Martelella endophytica: one gene and its partner. The protein of the gene in region 1 interacts with the protein of each later gene in a pairwise test. Links are inferred from orthologs where the notes say so. Each region holds a gene or a part of one and is shown on either strand. Other genes may lie near its edges.

Region 1 (3,901 bases):
CCGAGCAGGATCGTGGCCGAGATCGCGCCGGGGCCGGCGATCAGCGGCATGGCAAGGGGAAAAGCCGCGAGATTGGCGATGTGATCCTTGGTCACGGCGGTTTCTGTCGTCTTTTCCTTTCGCTCCTGGCGCTTTTCGAAGATCATTTCGCAGCCGATCCAGAACAGCAGCAGACCGCCGGCGATGCGGAAGGCGCTCATCGAGATGCCGAGTGCGCCGAGAATGTCGTCGCCGAAAAGGCCGAAGGCGATCAGCAGACAGAATGTGATGATCGTGCCGCGGATGGCGACGCTGCGGCGTTCGTCGCGCGTCATGCCGGCGGTCAGCGCCAGGAAGATCGGCACCATGCCAGGCGGATCCGTGGTCACCATCAGCGTGGTGAAGCCGTTGATCCAGGCCGAAAAGTCAATCATGTGCGCTCCCACTTCGGTCTCTCGTCTGGCAGGGCGGCAACCGCTCTCATGCGCTGATGGCCTCCGATCTCACCGCTTAAGGGTAGCAATCGGCCGGGTTTTACCACCCTGCCATAACTTCGCCCCCGAATACGAATAAATTATGAGGGAAAACAGGGCGTATCGCGGGCCCAAGCGCCGATAAATTGGCGTCGGCAGACGGTTTCGGCTATAAAAACGCCATATGATTCTAGATTTGAGATCGTGATTTGACAGATCAAACGACACCATCGGGCGGGGGCCTCCCGCCGGGCATCGAGCCCATCTCCATCATGGAGGAAATGCAGCGTTCCTATCTCGATTACGCGATGAGCGTGATCGTCAGCCGCGCGCTGCCGGATGTACGTGACGGGCTGAAGCCGGTGCACCGGCGCATCCTCTACGGCATGTCGGAGCTCGGCGTCGACTGGAACAAGAAATACATGAAGTGCGCCCGTATCACCGGTGACGTCATGGGTAAGTTCCATCCCCATGGCAATTCGGCGATCTACGATGCGCTGGCGCGTATGGCGCAGGACTGGTCGTTGCGCCTGCCGCTGATCGACGGGCAGGGCAATTTCGGCTCCGTCGACGGCGATCCGCCGGCGGCCGAACGCTACACCGAGTGCCGGCTGCAGAAGGTCGCGCACACCATGCTCGACGATCTCGACAAGGAGACCGTCGATTTCCGCGAGAACTATGACGGCACGCTGTCAGAGCCGGTTGTGCTGCCGGCGAAGTTCCCGAACCTCCTGGTCAATGGCGCGGGCGGCATCGCCGTCGGCATGGCGACCAACATCCCGACGCACAACCTGTCGGAAGTGATCGACGGCTGCATCGCGGTGATGGACAATCCGGCGATCGAACTGCCGGAGCTGATGCAGATCATTCCGGGCCCGGATTTCCCGACCGGTGCCCAGATCCTCGGCCGCGCCGGCATCAAGTCCGCCTATGAGACTGGCCGTGGCTCGGTCATCATGCGCGGCCGCGCCACCATCGAGCCGATGCGCGGCGATCGCGAGCAGATCATCATCACCGAAATTCCCTACCAGGTGAACAAGGCGACGATGATCGAGAAGATGGCCGATCTGGTGCGCGAAAAGCGCATCGAGGGCATCTCCGACCTGCGCGACGAGTCGGACCGCGAGGGCTACCGCGTCGTCATCGAGCTGAAGCGCGATGCCAATGCCGACGTCATCCTCAACCAGCTTTACCGTTACACGCCGCTGCAGACCTCGTTTGGCTGCAACATGGTGGCGCTGAACGGCGGCAAGCCGGAGCAGATGACGCTGCTCGACATCCTGAGGGCCTTCGTCGCCTTCCGCGAGAGTGTCGTCAGCCGCCGCACCAAATACCTGCTCAAGAAGGCACGCGACCGGGCCCATGTGCTCGTCGGTCTTGCCATCGCCGTCGCCAATATCGACGAGATCATCAACCTGATCCGCCGTGCGCCCGATCCGGCGACCGCGCGCGAACAGCTGATGGAGCGCCACTGGCCGGCGCAGGATGTCGAGGCGCTGATCCTGCTGATCGATGACCCGCGTCACAAGATCCACGAGGACGGCACCTACCAGCTTTCCGAGGAACAGGCCCGCGCCATCCTCGAACTGCGCCTGTCGCGCCTGACGGCCCTTGGCCGTGATGAAATCGGAGACGAGCTGAACAAGATCGGCGACGAGATCAAGTCCTACCTCGAAATCCTGTCTTCGCGCCTGAGGATCCAGGAGCTAATCAAGGAAGAGCTGATCGCGGTGCGCGACGAGTTCGGCACGCCTCGGCGCACCGAGATCCTCGAAGGTGGTCCGGACATGGACGACGAGGATCTGATCGCCCGCGAGGACATGGTCGTCACCGTGTCGCGCAACGGCTACATCAAGCGCGTTCCGCTGACCACCTACCGGGCCCAGCGCCGCGGCGGCAAGGGCCGCTCCGGCATGTCGATCCGCGATGAGGATTTCGTCACCCGCCTGTTCGTGGCCAATACCCACACGCCGGTGCTGTTCTTCTCCTCGCGTGGCATCGTCTACAAGGAGAAGGTCTGGCGCCTGCCGATCGGCACGCCGCAATCGCGCGGCAAGGCGCTGATCAACATGCTGCCGCTCCAGCAGGGCGAGGCGATCACCTCCATTCTGGCGCTGCCGGAGGATGAGGACAGCTGGGCCGAGCTCGACGTGATGTTCGCCACCACACGCGGAACCGTGCGCCGCAACAAGCTCTCGGACTTCGTGCAGGTGAACCGCAACGGCAAGATCGCGATGAAGCTCGACGACGAGAACGATCGCATCCTGTCGGTCTGGACCTGTACGCCGGATGACGACGTGCTGCTGACAACCGCCATGGGCCAGGCGATCCGCTTCCCGGTTCCGGCGATCCGCGTCTTTGCGGGGCGCAATTCGATCGGCGTGCGCGGCATCGGTCTGGCGGAAGGCGACGAGGTCATCTCGATGACCATCGTCAGCCATGTGGATGCCGAGCCGTGGGAACGCGCCGCCTATCTGAAGCGTGCGGCACTTGAACGTCGCGCCGAAACCGGGGAGGGCGAGGATATCGCGCTTGTCGGCGAGGAGGTGACGGAAGAGGGTGTGCTGAGCGATGACCGCTACGAGGAACTGAAGTTCCGCGAGCAGTTCATCCTGACCGTCACGGAAAAGGGTTTCGGCAAGCGCTCGTCGTCCTATGACTTCCGCATTTCCGGTCGTGGCGGCAAGGGCATCCGCGCCACCGATACGTCGAAGACCGACGAAATCGGCAAGCTGATTGCCGCCTTCCCGGTTCTCGACGGCGACCAGATCATGCTGGTGACCAATGCCGGTCAGCTGATCCGGGTGCCCGTCTACGACATCCGCATCGCCAGCCGCACCGCCAAGGGCGTCACCGTGTTCAAGACCGGTGCTGATGAGAAGGTCGTCTCGGTCGAGGTCATCAGCGAGCCGGACGATGACGAAGTCATCGAAGGGGCCGTTGAAGACGGTGAAGCGCCGGCTGCCGAAGGCAATGCTCCGGAAGGCGGCGCTGCCGGAGAGACAGACGGCGAGGCGTGATCCTCGATCGGATAGAAACAAAGCAAAGCCGGGCCTGTGGTCCGGCTTTTGCGTGAATCAAGACATGTCAGGGAGGAGACGACGTGAAACAGGATTCTGCTGCGAAGTTCGATCAGTCGCGGGCCGGCGAATATGCGCGCCAGAGCCGCATCGGCCTTGCCGGCTATGACGCCTGCCACGAGCTATCGGCCTGCATGCTTGCGGCAGCGATCGGCGAGGGGCGTCCGGCGCAGGTGCTGGTGGTCGGCGCCGGCGGAACGGCGGGCGAGATCGTGACCGCCGCCCGGCTGGAGCCGCAATGGCGCTTCCTGGCCGTCGATCCTTCCGAACCGATGCTGGAACTCGCGCGCACGCATATCGCCGAGGCCTCGCTGTCAGAGCGTGTCGAAACCGTGCTCGGGTCTGTTACCGACCTCGCGCCTGAGGCGA
Region 2 (3,583 bases), 2.5 Mb from region 1 along the record:
GCCGGCGACACCGCTTGCCGAAAGGCTCGGCTGCCGGCTGGAAGAGACCATGCTCGGTCTGCAGATCGCAACCGACCCGATGAAGGAGACCAGTATCGCCGGTGCCTTCGCGGCCGGCGATGTCGCGCGGATGCCGCATTCGGTGGCACTGGCGGTCGCCGATGGCGCCTTCGCCGGCGCGGCGGTGCACCGTTCACTGGTGTTCTGAACAGCCAGGGCACTATCATTTTGAAATCACAAGAGGTTTCAAGCGAAAACCTGCTGCAGGCCGCCGCCTGGCCGCCCCACCCGCGGCGGCCTTGAGCGCAACCATTGAAACGGGCTAGGTTTATCCCCAATTTGACGCTAAAAGGGGTCCCGGCGATTTGAGTGAAAACGGCTTTTCACCTAAGCTCTGCGTTTGAAAAAGCAGTGATTCGGCGGCGTTTTGACCGCGCTAGCCGCGCCCCTGACAAATTCGGAAAGACCTGTTGATGAGCGATACTCCAGAAACTGCTGTCGGCCTTCCTGCCGAATACGGCGCCGATTCGATCAAGGTTCTGAAGGGCCTTGATGCCGTGCGCAAGCGGCCGGGCATGTATATCGGCGACACGGATGACGGTTCGGGCCTGCATCACATGGTCTACGAGGTGGTCGACAACGCGATCGACGAGGCGCTGGCCGGCCATGCCGACATCGTCACCGTCACGCTCAATCCGGATGGCTCCGTCACCGTGACCGACAACGGCCGCGGCATTCCGACGGATATCCACACCGGCGAAGGCGTTTCCGCTGCCGAAGTCATCATGACCCAGCTCCATGCGGGCGGCAAGTTCGACCAGAATTCCTACAAGGTCTCCGGCGGCCTGCACGGCGTCGGCGTCTCGGTGGTCAATGCGCTCTCGGTCTGGCTCAAGGTGCGCATCAAGCGCAATGGCAAGCTCCACGAGATCTCCTTCACCCACGGCGTTGCCGACAAGCCGCTTGAAGTGATCGGCGATGCGGAAGGCCGTTCCGGCACGGAAATCACCTTCCTGCCGAGTTCCGAAACCTTCACCATGGTCGATTTCGACTATGACACGCTGGAAAAGCGCCTGCACGAGCTTGCCTTCCTGAACTCGGGCGTGCGCATTCTGCTGACCGACAACCGCCATGCCGAGCCGGTGTCGAAGGAGATGCACTATGACGGTGGCCTCGCCGCCTTCGTCGCCTATCTCGACCGTTCGAAGAAGCCGCTGATTGCCGATCCGGTCTATATCTCGACCGAAAAGGACGGCATCACCGTTGAGGTGTCGATGTGGTGGAACGACAGCTACCACGAGAACGTGCTCTGCTTTACCAACAACATCCCGCAGCGCGACGGCGGCACCCATATGGCCGGTTTCCGCGGCGCGCTCACCCGGCAGATGATCAGCTATGCCGACACCTCCGGCATCCTGAAGCGCGAGAAGGTGACGCTTTCCGGCGAAGACTGCCGCGAGGGCCTGACCGCCGTGCTTTCGGTGAAGGTGCCGGATCCGAAGTTCTCCTCGCAGACCAAGGACAAGCTGGTGTCCTCGGAAGTCCGCCCCGTCGTCGAAAGCTGCGTCAACGATGCGCTCGGCCAGTGGCTGGAGGAACATCCGAACGAAGCCCGCGTGCTGGTCACCAAGATCGCCGAGGCGGCGTCGGCCCGCGAGGCCGCGCGCCGCGCCCGCGAACTTACGCGCCGCAAGGGCGCGCTTGATATCGCCTCGCTTCCCGGCAAGCTCGCCGACTGCTCCAACCGTGACCCCGCGAAATCCGAACTGATCCTGGTGGAGGGCGATTCCGCTGGCGGTTCGGCCAAGCAGGGCCGTTCGCGTGAGACCCAGGCGATCCTGCCGCTGCGCGGCAAGATCCTGAACGTCGAGCGTGCCCGCTTCGACAAGATGCTGTCGAGCCAGGAAATCGGCACGCTGATCACAGCACTTGGAACCGGCATCGGCAAGGACGAGTACAATCCGGACAAGCTGCGCTACCACAAGATCATCATCATGACCGATGCTGACGTCGACGGCGCCCACATCCGCACGCTGCTGCTCACCTTCTTCTTCCGGCAGATGCCGGAGCTGATCGAGCGCGGCCACCTCTATATCGCCCAGCCGCCGCTCTACAAGGTGACGCGCGGCAAGTCGGTGCAGTATCTGAAGCATGAGCAGGCGCTCGAGGATTACCTCGTCGAGCAGGGCCTGGAAGAAGCCGGCCTGCATCTGCACACCGGCGAGGTCCGCACCGGGCAGGATCTCCGCCAGGTGATCATCGATGCGATCCGCATGCGCAACCTCATGGAAGGCATCCATTCCCGCTATGACCGCCACGTGGTCGAACAGGCGGCGATTGCCGGCGCGCTCAATGCCGACAGGGTTTCCGATCAGGCCGAGGCCGAGCGCCTTGCCGCCGACATCGCGGCCCGCCTCGATATGATTGCGGAAGAGACCGAGCGCGGCTGGGAAGGCTTTGTCCGCGACGATGGCGGCCTGCGCTTCGAGCGCACGGTGCGCGGCGTCAAGGAAGTCGCCAATATCGACATGAGCCTGATCGGCTCGGCCGATGCACGCTACATCGACCAGATGCAGAAGCGCCTTCACGACGTTTACGAAAAGCCGCCGCTGCTGAAGCGCAAGAATGGCGACCTCACCATCTTCGGCCCCCGCGCCATGCTGGAAGCCGTGTTCGAGGCCGGCCGTCGCGGCCTGACCATGCAGCGCTACAAGGGCCTTGGCGAGATGAATGCCGAGCAGCTTTGGGAGACCACGATGGACCCGAATGTCCGCTCGCTGCTGCAGGTCAAGGTCGCCGATGCCACCAGCGCCGACGGGCTGTTCTCCCGCCTGATGGGCGACGAGGTGGAACCGCGCCGCGACTTCATCCAGGACAACGCGCTTTCGGTCGCAAACCTCGATATCTGACGGGCACCGCACCGATGAATATTCAGGAAGGCGGCATCTCGCGATGCCGCCTTTCTTGTTTCATTGCTGGCGGAACCGTCTCGGCAAAGCTTGGCGCCTTTACGCTGGAGGCCTATATCTGGCGGGTCACTTTCCTGCAGAATGGCGCCGCCCGGTGCGCCGGCCCTGTCTCGCTTTCATTGCGCAAAGGCATTTTTCATGACCGACTCCAACCACCGCCATTCCGAATATCCGATCGACCCGCTGTTTCTGAACCGCTGGGCGCCGCGCGCCTTTGATGGCCAGCCCATGCCGAAAGCGGACTTTCTCACCATCCTCGATGCCGCCCATTGGGCGCCCTCTTCGGGCAACGGCCAGCCATGGCGGTTCGTCTATGCGCTGCGCGGTACGGATGGCTTCGATGATGCCGTCGGGCTGCTGATGGATGGCAACCAGGTCTGGGCGGGAAATGCCTCGGCACTGGTCTTCGTCATTTCACACGCCAAGCGGAAAAGCCGGGACGGCACTCTTGTCGACAACGCAACGCATGCCTTCGACAGCGGTGCGGCCTGGATGGCGGCGGCCCTGCAGGCCAAGCTGATGGGTTACGAGACCCATGGCATGGCCGGCATCCACAAGGACAGGATCGCGGAGCATTACGGCATTCCCGCCGACTACGCGGTCAACATGGCCTT

Evidence for each region. The genes of interacting proteins can lie anywhere in the genome.
Region 2: the proteins of gyrA (region 1) and gyrB interact in binary tests that used the Escherichia coli proteins (3 or more experiments, as listed by UniProt). The link is inferred for Martelella endophytica from one-to-one orthologs.

Annotation. Positions count from the first base shown.
Region 1 is NZ_CP010803.1:3,571,943-3,575,843, reverse strand. Bases 288-3,672 are described here. They hold gyrA (DNA gyrase subunit A), read left to right. Parts: upstream 288-661; coding sequence 662-3,472; downstream 3,473-3,672. Other genes in these bases: TM49_RS16390 (class I SAM-dependent methyltransferase), read left to right, coding at 3,556-3,672; TM49_RS16400 (MarC family protein), read right to left, coding at 288-413. Outside these bases: more of TM49_RS16400, read right to left, coding at 1-287; more of TM49_RS16390, read left to right, coding at 3,673-3,901. UniProt on the Escherichia coli protein: A type II topoisomerase that negatively supercoils closed circular double-stranded (ds) DNA in an ATP-dependent manner to maintain chromosomes in an underwound state.
Region 2 is NZ_CP010803.1:1,089,066-1,092,648, forward strand. What follows is about bases 125-3,191. They hold gyrB (DNA topoisomerase (ATP-hydrolyzing) subunit B), read left to right. Parts: upstream 125-473; coding sequence 474-2,909; downstream 2,910-3,191. Other genes in these bases: TM49_RS04995 (NAD(P)/FAD-dependent oxidoreductase), read left to right, coding at 125-208; TM49_RS05005 (nitroreductase family protein), read left to right, coding at 3,108-3,191. Also shown: more of TM49_RS04995, read left to right, coding at 1-124; more of TM49_RS05005, read left to right, coding at 3,192-3,583. UniProt on the Escherichia coli protein: DNA gyrase negatively supercoils closed circular double-stranded DNA in an ATP-dependent manner to maintain chromosomes in an underwound state.